DNA from 2 places in the Actinoallomurus sp. CA-142502 genome. Region 2 is predicted to be linked to the other one. Evidence: riboswitches for the same ligand, from Rfam matches in the RefSeq annotation. Region 2 holds a riboswitch; the other holds the start of a gene.

Region 1 (5,179 bases), 3.8 Mb from region 2:
ACCTGCGCGAGGGCAAGCGCACGGTGCTCGTCGCGCTGGCCCTGGAGCGCGCCTCGGCCGCGGAGGCCACGACCGTCGAACGCCTCCTGGGCGATCCGGAGCTGGACGCCGCGGGCGTGGAGACGCTCCGCGAGATCATCGTGACGACCGGCGCGCTGGACGCCTGCGAGGAGATGATCGACCGGTACGCCTCGGAGGCCTCCGCGGCGCTGGCCGCCGCCCCGCTGACCGCCGACGCACGTGCGGCCCTGTCGGAACTCACCGTGGCCGCGACCGCACGTACCGTCTGACCGGCCATCGGCCGCTCCGCCGGAAACGTTCCGTACGCCCGTGAATCGAGCGTTCGCCGGACAGAAGGATCTTGCCCGGTTAAGAATGGGGCATGACCCACCGAGCGTCCGAATGAGCACGGATGTCAGCACCATGAAACTCGACACCGGAGAGCACCGGCGTGTCACGGCCCGCGGGCCCGCACGGGTGCGTCCCCGTCCGGCGTCACGGCCTGCCCGCCGTCGCCGGAGCCGTCAGCTCATCGTCGGGCTGGCCCTCGTCATCCTCGCCGGGTTCCTTCTGGGCCTGGGCCTGCCGATCCACCCGTAACGGCCGCTACCAGTGCGGAGGGCGCTCCTCCAGCAGCCGGGCGTCCTCATCCGATGCGCGCCACTCGCCCCATCCGGTGTCGGTGTCGTCACTCGTCTGATCGGGCAGCACGTCAAGTTCGTCGTCGTCGGAGAGCTCGACGGGGCGTTCGTCGTCAGGAATGCCGATCATGGCTCCCATTCTCGCGCACGGCGAGGTGTGGGCTGGGTGAACCACGGGTGAAATTCACTCATGGCGCAGGCGCCGGGACAGGGCCTCCGCCGCGGCCCGCGGGTCGTCGGCCTCGGTGATCGCCCGCACGACGACGACGCGGGTCGCCCCGGCCGCCAGCACCTGGTCGAGGTTGCCGGCGTCGATGCCGCCGATCGCGAACCACGGACGGGCGAACCGGCGTTCCGCGGTGGAGGACAGCAGCCCGAGGCCCGGGGCCGGCCGGCCCGGCTTGGTCGGCGTCGGCCAGGTCGGGCCCGTACAGAAGTAGTCGACGCCGGGCTCGCTCGCCGCCGCGGCCGCCTGCTCCTCCGAGTGCGTGGACCTGCCGATGAGCATGTCCTCACCGACGATCGCGCGTGCCCGGCGTACGGGCAGGTCGTCCTGGCCGAGGTGCAGCACGTCGGCGCGGACGGCGTGCGCGATGTCGGCCCGGTCGTTGACCGCGAGCAGGGCGCCGTGCCGGTCGCAGGCCGCGCGGAACACCTCCAGGTGCTCCAGCTCCCGGCGCGCCTCCAGCCCCTTCTGGCGGAGCTGGACGATGTCGACCCCGCCGGCCAGCGCCGCGTCGAGGAACCCGGGCAGGTCGCCCTGGGCCTCGCGCGCGTCGGTGCACAGGTAGAGGCGCGCGCGGCCGAGGCGGGAGCGCAGGCTCACCGCCCGGTCAGTGGGAAGACGTGCGGGCAAACCGCGGCCCTCCGTCTCGCCGGGCGGTGTCGCCGTGGCTCAAAGCGCGAGCGCCTGCGCGCGCCGGTTGATCTCTTTGACCCGGTGCTCGGTGAGCGCCTGAACCGGCGTGCCCGGCAGCGAGTCGTCTGCGGTGAACAGCCATCGCAGTGCCTCGACCCGATCGAACCCGGCGTCCGCGAGCACGGTGAGCGTGCCGTGCAGGCCCTTGAGCGGCTGGCCGTCCTGGATGAACGCGGCGGGCACGCTCAACCCGCCCTCGCGCTGCACCCCCAGCAGCTTGTGGTCGCGGAGGAGTTGCTTGACCCGCTTGAGATCGAGGCCGAGGCGCTCGGCCGTCTCAGGGAGGGTGAGCCATTCGCCCACCAGGGTGTCGGTCTGTCGATCGATCTCGATTTCGGCAACGGTGTGCGTCACGCCTGCCTGCTTACCATCTTCGGCACCATCTGAAACCTCTATTCCGGTCGCGAAATCACAGGGTGAGGTATCAGCCGCGCACGGTGGCCTTGACCGGGATCTGGGGATCGGCGAGCCGCCCGGCGTCGACGGCGGCGCCCGACGCTATCAGCCGCCGCCCCTGCACCAGGTCACGCGGCCGGTCGACGGTCAGGATCGCGACGAGCCGCTCCCCCGCCAGCCAGCACAGCGACCAGCGGTCCGCCTCGGGGTCCTCGCGCCAGACCGTCGTGTCGGCGGCGGGGTGATGGCCGGCGTACTGCACCATCCGGCCGAACTGCTCGGACCAGAAGTACGGGACGGCGTCGTACGCCCGCTCGCCGCCGAGGAGGTTCGCCGCCACGACGTCGGGGGCGTTCAGTGCCACGTCCCAGTGCTCGACGCGCAGCCGGCGGCCGAACCGGCCCGACCACCACGCGGCGCAGTCGCCCACCGCGAACACGCCCGGCCGGCTCGTGCGCAGCCCCTCGTCGACGACGACGCCGTTCTCCAGCGCCAGCCCGGAGCCCTCCAGCCAGCCCGTCTCGGGCCGTACGCCGACGCCCGTGAGGACCAGGTCGGCCTCGATCGAGCCGCCTCCGGCCAGCGCCAGGCCGCCCGCCTCCACCGAGGCGGCCTTGACGCCGTGGCGCAGCTCGACGCCGGCCTCGGCGTACCAGCGCGCGGTCCGCGTCCCGGCCTCGGCGCCGACGGCGCCCGCGAGCGGCGCGTCCGCCGCCTCGGCGACCGTCACCCGGCAGCCCGCCGCGGCCGCGGCCGTCGCGACCTCGGCGCCGATCCAGCCCGCGCCGACGATGACCAGCCGCGCGCCGGGACGCAGCGCGGCGCGGAGCGCGCGGGCGTCGTCGATGGTGCGCAGCACGTGCTGCGGGCCGTCGCCGGGCAGCCGGATCGGTGTCGCGCCGGTCGCGATGACCAGCCCGTCGAAGGCGAGTGGCCCCTCGGTCGTCTCCAGTTCCTCGCCCAGGCCCGTCGCGCGGCGCCCCAGGAGCGTCGCGCAGCCGAGCGCGTCGAAGTCGGCGGCGACGGTCGTGTCGTCGGTCTCGCCCCGGAGCACGGCCTTCGACAGCGGCGGACGGTCGTACGGTGCGTGCGGCTCGGCCCCCACCAGCGTGAGACCGCCCGCGTACCCCTGGGCCCGCAGGGTCTCGGCCGTCCGCAGCCCGGCCAGTCCGCCACCCACAATGATCACGCGCTCCATACGACGTAGGCTAGGGGGTGCTTCACGGGCCCTGACCGCCGCCGAGCCGGCAGCGGGCCGGTGAACGCCCCCGAGAAAGATCCCAGCGCGGGAGCCCGGCGAACCGGGCTGAGAGGGCGGCATGAGGCCGCCGACCGCTGAACCTGATCCGGGTCATGCCGGCGAAGGGAGCGCCAGAGTGGACGACGTGGTCATCATCGGCGGCGGTGTCATCGGGCTGGCGACGGCGTGGCGTTCGCTCGGACGCGGGCTGCGGGTCACGGTCGCCGACCCCGAACCGGCCGCCAAGGCCTCCTATGTCGCCGCCGGGATGCTCACCCCCGTCAGCGAGCTCACCTACGGCGAGGAGGCGCTCCTGCACCTCGGCCTCGCCTCACGCGACCGTTATCCGGCGTTCGTGGCGGAGCTGGAGGAGGTGTCCGGGCGCGACACGGGCTTCCGCGACGACGGGACGCTGCAGGTCGCCCTCGACTCCGACGACCTCGCCCTCCTCGGCGAGCTGCGGCGCTTCCAGGAGTCGCTCGGGATCCCGGCCGAGACGCTCACCGGCCGCGAGTGCCGGCGGCTGGAGCCCATGCTCGCGCCGTCCGTGCGCGGCGGCCTGCTCGCGCCCGCCGACGGCTCCGTCGACCCGCGACGCCTCACGGCCGCGCTGCTGGCCGCCGTCGAGCGGCTCGGCGGCACGCTCGTACGCGAGCGGGTCGCGGAGGTGCTGACCGAGGACGGGCGGGCCGTGGGCGTCCGCCTCGACGGCGGCGACGTGGTCCGCGCGCATCAGGTGGTGCTCGCCGCCGGGCCGTGGAGCCAGGACGTCAAGGGCGTGCCGGACGGCGCGCTGCCGCCGGTACGCCCGGTCAAGGGCCAGGTGGTGCGGCTGCGGAGCGCGACGCCGTTCCTGGGACGGTGCGTACGCGGCCTCGTGCGCGGCTCGTCGGTCTATCTCGTGCCGCGGGCCGACGGGGAGATCGTCGTCGGCGCCACCCAGGAGGAGATGGGCTTCGACACGACGGTCACCGCGGGCGGCGTCTGGGAGCTGCTGCGCGACGCCCGCGAACTGCTGCCCGGCGTGACCGAGCTGGAGTTCACCGAGGTGCGCGCCGGTCTGCGGCCCGGCTCGCCGGACAACGCCCCGGTGCTCGGCGCGAGCGCGCTGCCGGGCCTGCTGCTGGCCACCGGCCACTTCCGCGGCGGCGTGCTGCTCGCGCCGGTCACCGGCGAGGCCATGGCCGAGCTGCTGGCGACCGGTTCGATGCCCGAGGTCGCCCGGCCGTTCTCACCCGGCCGGTTCCAGGAGTGAGCTCGCAGGAGCGAGCGGAGGCGGCGGCCGAGGTACGAGGTCGCCGGTGGAGCGAGTGAGAAGGGCGAACGACCAATGAGCACGAGTGAGCCCGAAGGAGCGAGCGGAGGCGGCGGCCGAGGTACGAGGTCGCCGGTGGAGCGAGCGAGAAGGGCGAACGACCAATGAGCACGAGTGAGCCCGCAGGAGCGAGCGGAGGCGGCGGCCGAGGTACGAGGTCGCCGGTGGAGCGAGCGAGAAGGGCGAACGACCAATGAGCACGAGGAGTTCGTGAAGGTCCGATGAAGATCACTGTGAACGGCGCGGAGCGCGAGGCGGAGGACGGCGCGACCGTCGCGGGCGTGGTCGCCTCCGTGACACGGGCGCCGGCCGGCGTGGCCGTCGCCCTCAACGACCAGGTCGTCCCGCGCGGCGACTGGCCGACCACGATCGTTCGGGAGGCGGACCGCATCGAGGTGCTGACCGCCGTGCAGGGAGGTTGACGATGGAGGACCCGCTCGTCATCGCGGGAGAGACGTTCGAGTCCCGGCTCATCATGGGGACCGGCGGCGCCCCGAGCATGAACGTGCTGGAGGAGGCGCTGACCGCGTCCGGCACCGAGCTGACCACCGTCGCGATGCGGCGCGTCGACCCCGGCTCCCGCGGCTCGGTGCTCGACGTGCTCGGCCGCTTCGGCATCCGGGTGCTGCCGAACACCGCCGGCTGCTTCACCGCGGGCGAGGCGGTGC
Region 2 (5,179 bases):
GGTCGCCCCGCATGTGAGACTGCCGGACATGAGTCTGGCTAGGGAACTCGAAGCGATCGGCCGGCCACTCGTCGAGGAGCAGCTCCGCCACCCGACGGTGGCCGGCATCGCACGCGGCGACCTCGACCTCACCGTCTTCCGCGGGTGGCTGGAGCAGGACTACCTCTTCCTCCACGACTACGTACGGGTGTTCGCGCGGCTGGCGTGGCAGGCGCCCGACGGGCATCTGGGCGACCTGGTGGAGCTGGCGCACTCGACCTTCTTCGACGAGCTGTCGCTGCACCGGGCCCTCGCCGAGGAGTTCGACGCGGACCTCGCGGGCGCCGTCAAGGGGCCCGCGTGCGCGGCGTACACCGCGTTCCTCCTGGACGCCGCCGCCTCGTACGGGGAAGGGCTCGCGGCTCTCTACCCCTGCATGTGGGGGTACTCCACGCTCGGCCGGATCCTGGCGGAGGATCCACCGGCCGACCCCCGCTACCGCCGCTGGGTGGACGCCTACGCGGATCCGGGCTTCGCGATGCTCGCCGGTCGGGTCGCGGTCATGCTCGACGAGGCCGCGCCGGACCCCGCACGGGCACGTACGGCGTTCCTCGAGGGGATGCGCCACGAGCTGGCGTTCTGGGACGTGCCTTCCTGAGCGCCTTTGTCCACAGGGCTGTGGACAAGGGCTTAGCCTTGGGGCATGCCGGAGCTGCCGGAAGTCGAGTCCCTCGCCGCGTTCCTGCGCGAGAACGCCATCGGCCGGGCGATCGCCCGCGTCGACGTCGTCGCGATCTCGTGCCTGAAGACCTACGACCCGCCGATCACCGCGCTGAGCGGGCTGTCGATCACCGATGTCACCCGGTACGGCAAGTTCCTCGACCTGGACGTGGACGGCCTGCACCTGATCGTCCACCTGTCGCGGGCGGGCTGGCTGCGGTGGAAGGACAAGCTGCCGGCCGCGCCGCCGAGGCCCGGCAAGGGACCGCTCGCGATGCGCGTCCACCTCGACGACGAGTCCGGCTTCGACCTCACCGAGGCCGGCACGCAGAAGCGGCTCGCCGTGTACGTCGTCCGCGACCCGCAGGACGTGCCCGGGATCAGGACGCTCGGTCCGGATCCCCTGCGCGAGGAGTTCGACGCCGAGGCGCTGGCGAGCATTCTCGACGGCCGCCGCACGCAGATCAAGGGCGTACTCCGCGATCAGAGCGTGATCGCCGGCATCGGCAACGCCTACTCCGACGAGGTGCTGCACGTCGCGAAGATGTCGCCGTACAAGCTCGCCGCGAGCCTCACCGAGGAGGAGATCGCGACCCTGTACGAGGCGATCGTCACGACGCTCGGCGACGCCGTCGAGCGTTCGAAGGGCCTCGCGGCCAAGGACCTGAAGGGCGAGAAGAAGTCGGGCCTGCGGGTACACGGCCGCGCCGGGGAGAAGTGCCCGGTGTGCGGCGACACGATCCGAGAGGTCTCGTTCGCCGACCGGGCACTGCAGTACTGCCCGACCTGCCAGACGGGCGGCAAACCACTCGCCGACCGCCGCATGTCCCGCCTGCTCAAGTAGTCCCGGCCGTAGTTATCCACAGGCTGTGGATCCCTTTGTCTTCGCGGGATCTCGCAGTGGCGGTCTGCGGTCCGTGGAGAGCGGCGTTCGGCCGAAACGCCCTAGTCTTCGTGGTCGTGATCAAGTGGTGGAACGTGTTGCCGGACGACGAGCGGCAGCAGTGGACGCTGGATCCGTTCGTGAGCGTGGGACCGCTCCGTTTCGGCATGAGCCCCGGCCACGTCTCGCAGGCGCTGAGCGGTGTCACCACGGAATCCCAGCGACACACGCTTCACCGTCCCGCCACTGAGGGCGTCTCCACGGTCGTAGAGGGCGACTACCAGGAAGTCGGCCTGAAGCTCTACTACCGCAAGGAACGGCTGGCCTGCGTCGTGGTCGACGCACTGCGGGGGCCTCAGGTGTTCGCGGACGGTACGGCGTTGGTCGGCCGCGTTCCCTCGCTGTTGGAGCAATGGATGGTCCAACGAGCCGAGGCCCGCGAGCCTTACTCAGAGCTCACCTACATGGCCGCAGGCGTACCCGGTTCGGAGACCCTGGGTGTCGTGATCGATGTGCAGCGAGCAGGCGACCACCTACTCACACGGCCGGTGTTCATACCCCCCGAAGCAATGGACGACCTTCCCCACTTTCTCCCGAGAGAGGCGTGGTCGGCTTGCTGAGCACCGGTCCTTCGATCAAGGCGTCCCTCGCCCTTGACGCTGACTGATCACGCCTCGCCCCACGATCGGAACGATGATCCCAGGCGAGGCGGTCACGTCGGGCGGAACCCAGGTCAGTGTGTCGGTGTGTGCGCCAGGGGTCCGAACAGGGCGGCCAGGTCGTTCCAGCGCTTGATCTCGCAGCCGTTCTTGCGTCCGAACGTCGTGTCGACCTTCTTGCCCTTCCACGTGCCCTTGACCGTGGCGGTCTGCGGGCCGCCGAAGATCTGGGTGCACATCTGGCCCTTCGGCGTCGGGGCGAACGGGTCGCCGCCCTTGGCCGCGGCCACCTTGTCCAGGCTCGTGCACGCCTGGGCCGCGTTCGGTGCGTTGCCGCCCGGCGGGTCGCAGGTGAGCGTGCGTTTGATCGGGTCCGAGGTCGGTGACATGCGCACCGTGATGGTGAGTTTGGTCCCGTCCGTGCCGATCTTGCCGCCCGGTGGCGTGGTGGGGGTCGGCGAGACGGGCGCCGGTGTCGGCGAGCCGGGTGTCGTGCTCTGTGCGGGCTGTGAGGCCTGGTCGCTCGGCTGGCTCGTCGCGGTTCCGTTGTCCTTGCAGCCGGTCAGCGTCAATGCCGTGACCACGCCCGGCACGACGATGGCCGTCCTTCCCAGTCTCGATAGAGATTGCCTCATGACGATTCGACTCCGGCCGCTCGCGCATGGTTCCGTGGATGTGTGAATCTTTTCAACAACCCGCTGCCCAGCGTCGCGGTCGCCGAGGTTCCCGGCGATGGCTACCTGCTCGACGTCCGGGAGAACGACGAGTGGCACGCCGGGCACGCGCCCGACGCCGTGCACATCCCGCTCAGTGAGCTGAACGCCCGCGCCGGCGAGGTGCCGGGCGACCGCGATATCTACGTTATCTGCAGGTCAGGGGCGCGATCCGCGCAGGCCGTGGCGGCGTTCAACAACTCCGGGTGGAAGGCCGCGAACGTCGACGGCGGCATGCACGCCTGGGAGGCGGCCGGGCTGCCGATGGTGAGCGAGTCCGGCGGCGACCCGTACGTCGCCTGAGCCCGCCGACGTCATCCGTGCGGCGTGAAGCCGAGGGGTTAATAGAGGCGGCGGGTCACCAGGGCGGCGGCGACGGGGCGAGCCTCGTCATCCGCCACGAAGGACGCCGTCGGAACGGTCATACCCTGATTCCTCCCCGGGCCGCGCGGCGTGCGCGGCCTGTGGCATGGGTCTCCTGCCGATGGAAAATCCGCTGAACCGGTATACATTGTCACCGGCCAACTTGATATCGCGGGAGCTCGGGCGTCGACCGGGCTGAGAGGGCGGCTTCACAGGTGCCGCCGACCGCTCGAACCTGACCGGGTAATGCCGGCGTAGGGAGTGTGCTCTGTGAGCACTGCCGTCGACCAGCCACGCAACGAGGCTCCGTACACGCTCGACCAGCCCGCGCCCAGGGTGCTCAGCTTCTGGGATCAGAGCGCGTTCTGGGCCAACCTGGGCGTCAGCCTGCTCGCCTTCTCCGGCGCGGTCACCGTGCTGGCGCCGGACGCTCAGGGCACGCCGCAGCTGCCGATCATGGCCGGCATCGTCGCCATGATCGTCGGTACCGCGATCGGCGGGATCATGCTCGGCCTGGCCGCGGTGCCCGGCGCGCGGGCCGGCGTACCGGCCATGATGCTGCTGCGGGGCCTCTTCGGCACCCGGCTGTCGTACGTGCCGACGGTGTTCAACATCCTGCAGATGATCGGCTGGGGCACCTTCGAGCTGATCGTCATCGCGGACGCGGCCGAGCAGATCTTCGGCGGTGGTCCGCACTGGATGTACGTCGTCGTGGCCGGGGTGATCACCACGGTGCTGACCATCTGGCCGCTGGGTTCGGTACGGGTGCTGCGCCGCTACGTGACCACCGCGGTCGTGATCGCCCTGGTCTACTTCTACGTCCAGCTCACCCGCCAGCCGCTGCCGAACCTCACGCACGGCTCGTGGAGCCACTTCTGGATCGGCGCTGACGCGGCGCTGGCGGTCTCGATCTCCTGGGTGCCGATGGCCGCCGACTACACGCGGCACTCCCGGTCCGAGCGCGCCGCCTTCGGCGCGGCCAGCGTGGCGTACGGGGTGACGCAGATCGTCGCTTACGTCCTCGGCCTGCTCGCCCTCGCGCTGGTCGCCGAGGACTCCACGAAGGTGTTCGGGCCGTTCCAGCACGTGGCGCTCGGCACGCTGTTCTTCGCGGTGTTCGTCCTGCGTGAGGCCGACCAGTCCTTCGCGAACGTCTACTCGACCGCCATGTCGATCCAGAACCTCGCGCCCCGGCTGGACCGGCGCCTGCTGACGGTCGTGCTGGGGGCGCTGATCACGGTGTTCGCGCTCGCGCTGGACATGAACGACTACGCCGGCTTCCTCACACTGATCGGCTCGGTGTTCGTGCCGATGCTGGGCGTGCTGGCGGTCGACTTCTTCTGCTTCGGCGGCCGCCGTGGCTGGGACGTGTCGGAACGGGCCCCGGCCCGCTGGTCGATGATCGTCGCCTGGGCGGCCGGCATCGCCACGTACCAGCTGATCAACCCGGGCACCGTCGGCTGGTGGTCCCGCCTGTGGACGGACGCCCAGAGCGCACTGCACTTCACCCCGTCGAGCTGGATGAGCGCCTCCCTGCTGTCGTTCGCCGTCGCCGGCCTGGTCACCGCGGCCATCGGCGCCCTGACACGTACGGAACGCCCGGCCACCGAAGAGGCGTGACCCGGCCGGCTGTGCGCGCCGGCGGGCGACATTCACCGCGTCGGCGACGACTCATGCACAAATGCGAAGTCCCCTTGACCTTCGCTTAAGAGTGGTTTCGCAACCGTTCGACCCGTCGGCGGTGGCACTATGGCCCCGTGGACACCTCCGACGCGACGATGCGCGCGGCCGTGGCCTCGGCCGCCGACGCAATGATCGCGCTCGGGCCCGACCTGACCGTACGCCTGTGGAATCCCGCTGCC

Evidence for each region. A riboswitch is a leader RNA that binds a small molecule or an ion and turns the genes downstream of it on or off. The one in region 2 is predicted to bind thiamine pyrophosphate.
Region 1: it holds a riboswitch for thiamine pyrophosphate, as region 2 does, so the genes downstream of both, thiO (glycine oxidase ThiO) here and ACQEV1_RS01020 (purine-cytosine permease family protein) in region 2, are expected to answer to the same signal.

What each region holds. Positions count from the first base shown of each region.
Region 1 covers NZ_JBNJMY010000001.1:3,911,865-3,917,043, reverse strand. Annotated here, with positions in the region: gene ACQEV1_RS18985 (polyprenyl synthetase family protein) at 1-290, shown strand, start outside; gene ACQEV1_RS18980 (hypothetical protein) at 403-600, shown strand; gene ACQEV1_RS18975 (hypothetical protein) at 607-771, opposite strand; gene thiE (thiamine phosphate synthase) at 826-1,461, opposite strand; gene ACQEV1_RS18965 (Rv2175c family DNA-binding protein) at 1,537-1,914, opposite strand; gene ACQEV1_RS18960 (NAD(P)/FAD-dependent oxidoreductase) at 1,985-3,154, opposite strand; TPP riboswitch at 3,232-3,343, shown strand; gene thiO (glycine oxidase ThiO) at 3,333-4,451, shown strand; gene thiS (sulfur carrier protein ThiS) at 4,733-4,933, shown strand; gene ACQEV1_RS18945 (thiazole synthase) at 4,936-5,179, shown strand, end outside.
Region 2 covers NZ_JBNJMY010000001.1:159,266-164,444, reverse strand. Annotated here, with positions in the region: gene ACQEV1_RS01045 (TenA family protein) at 29-637, shown strand; gene ACQEV1_RS01040 (Fpg/Nei family DNA glycosylase) at 683-1,543, shown strand; gene ACQEV1_RS01035 (hypothetical protein) at 1,600-2,202, shown strand; gene ACQEV1_RS01030 (SSI family serine proteinase inhibitor) at 2,316-2,834, opposite strand; gene ACQEV1_RS01025 (rhodanese-like domain-containing protein) at 2,919-3,257, shown strand; TPP riboswitch at 3,479-3,596, shown strand; gene ACQEV1_RS01020 (purine-cytosine permease family protein) at 3,588-4,937, shown strand; gene ACQEV1_RS01015 (sensor histidine kinase) at 5,096-5,179, shown strand, end outside.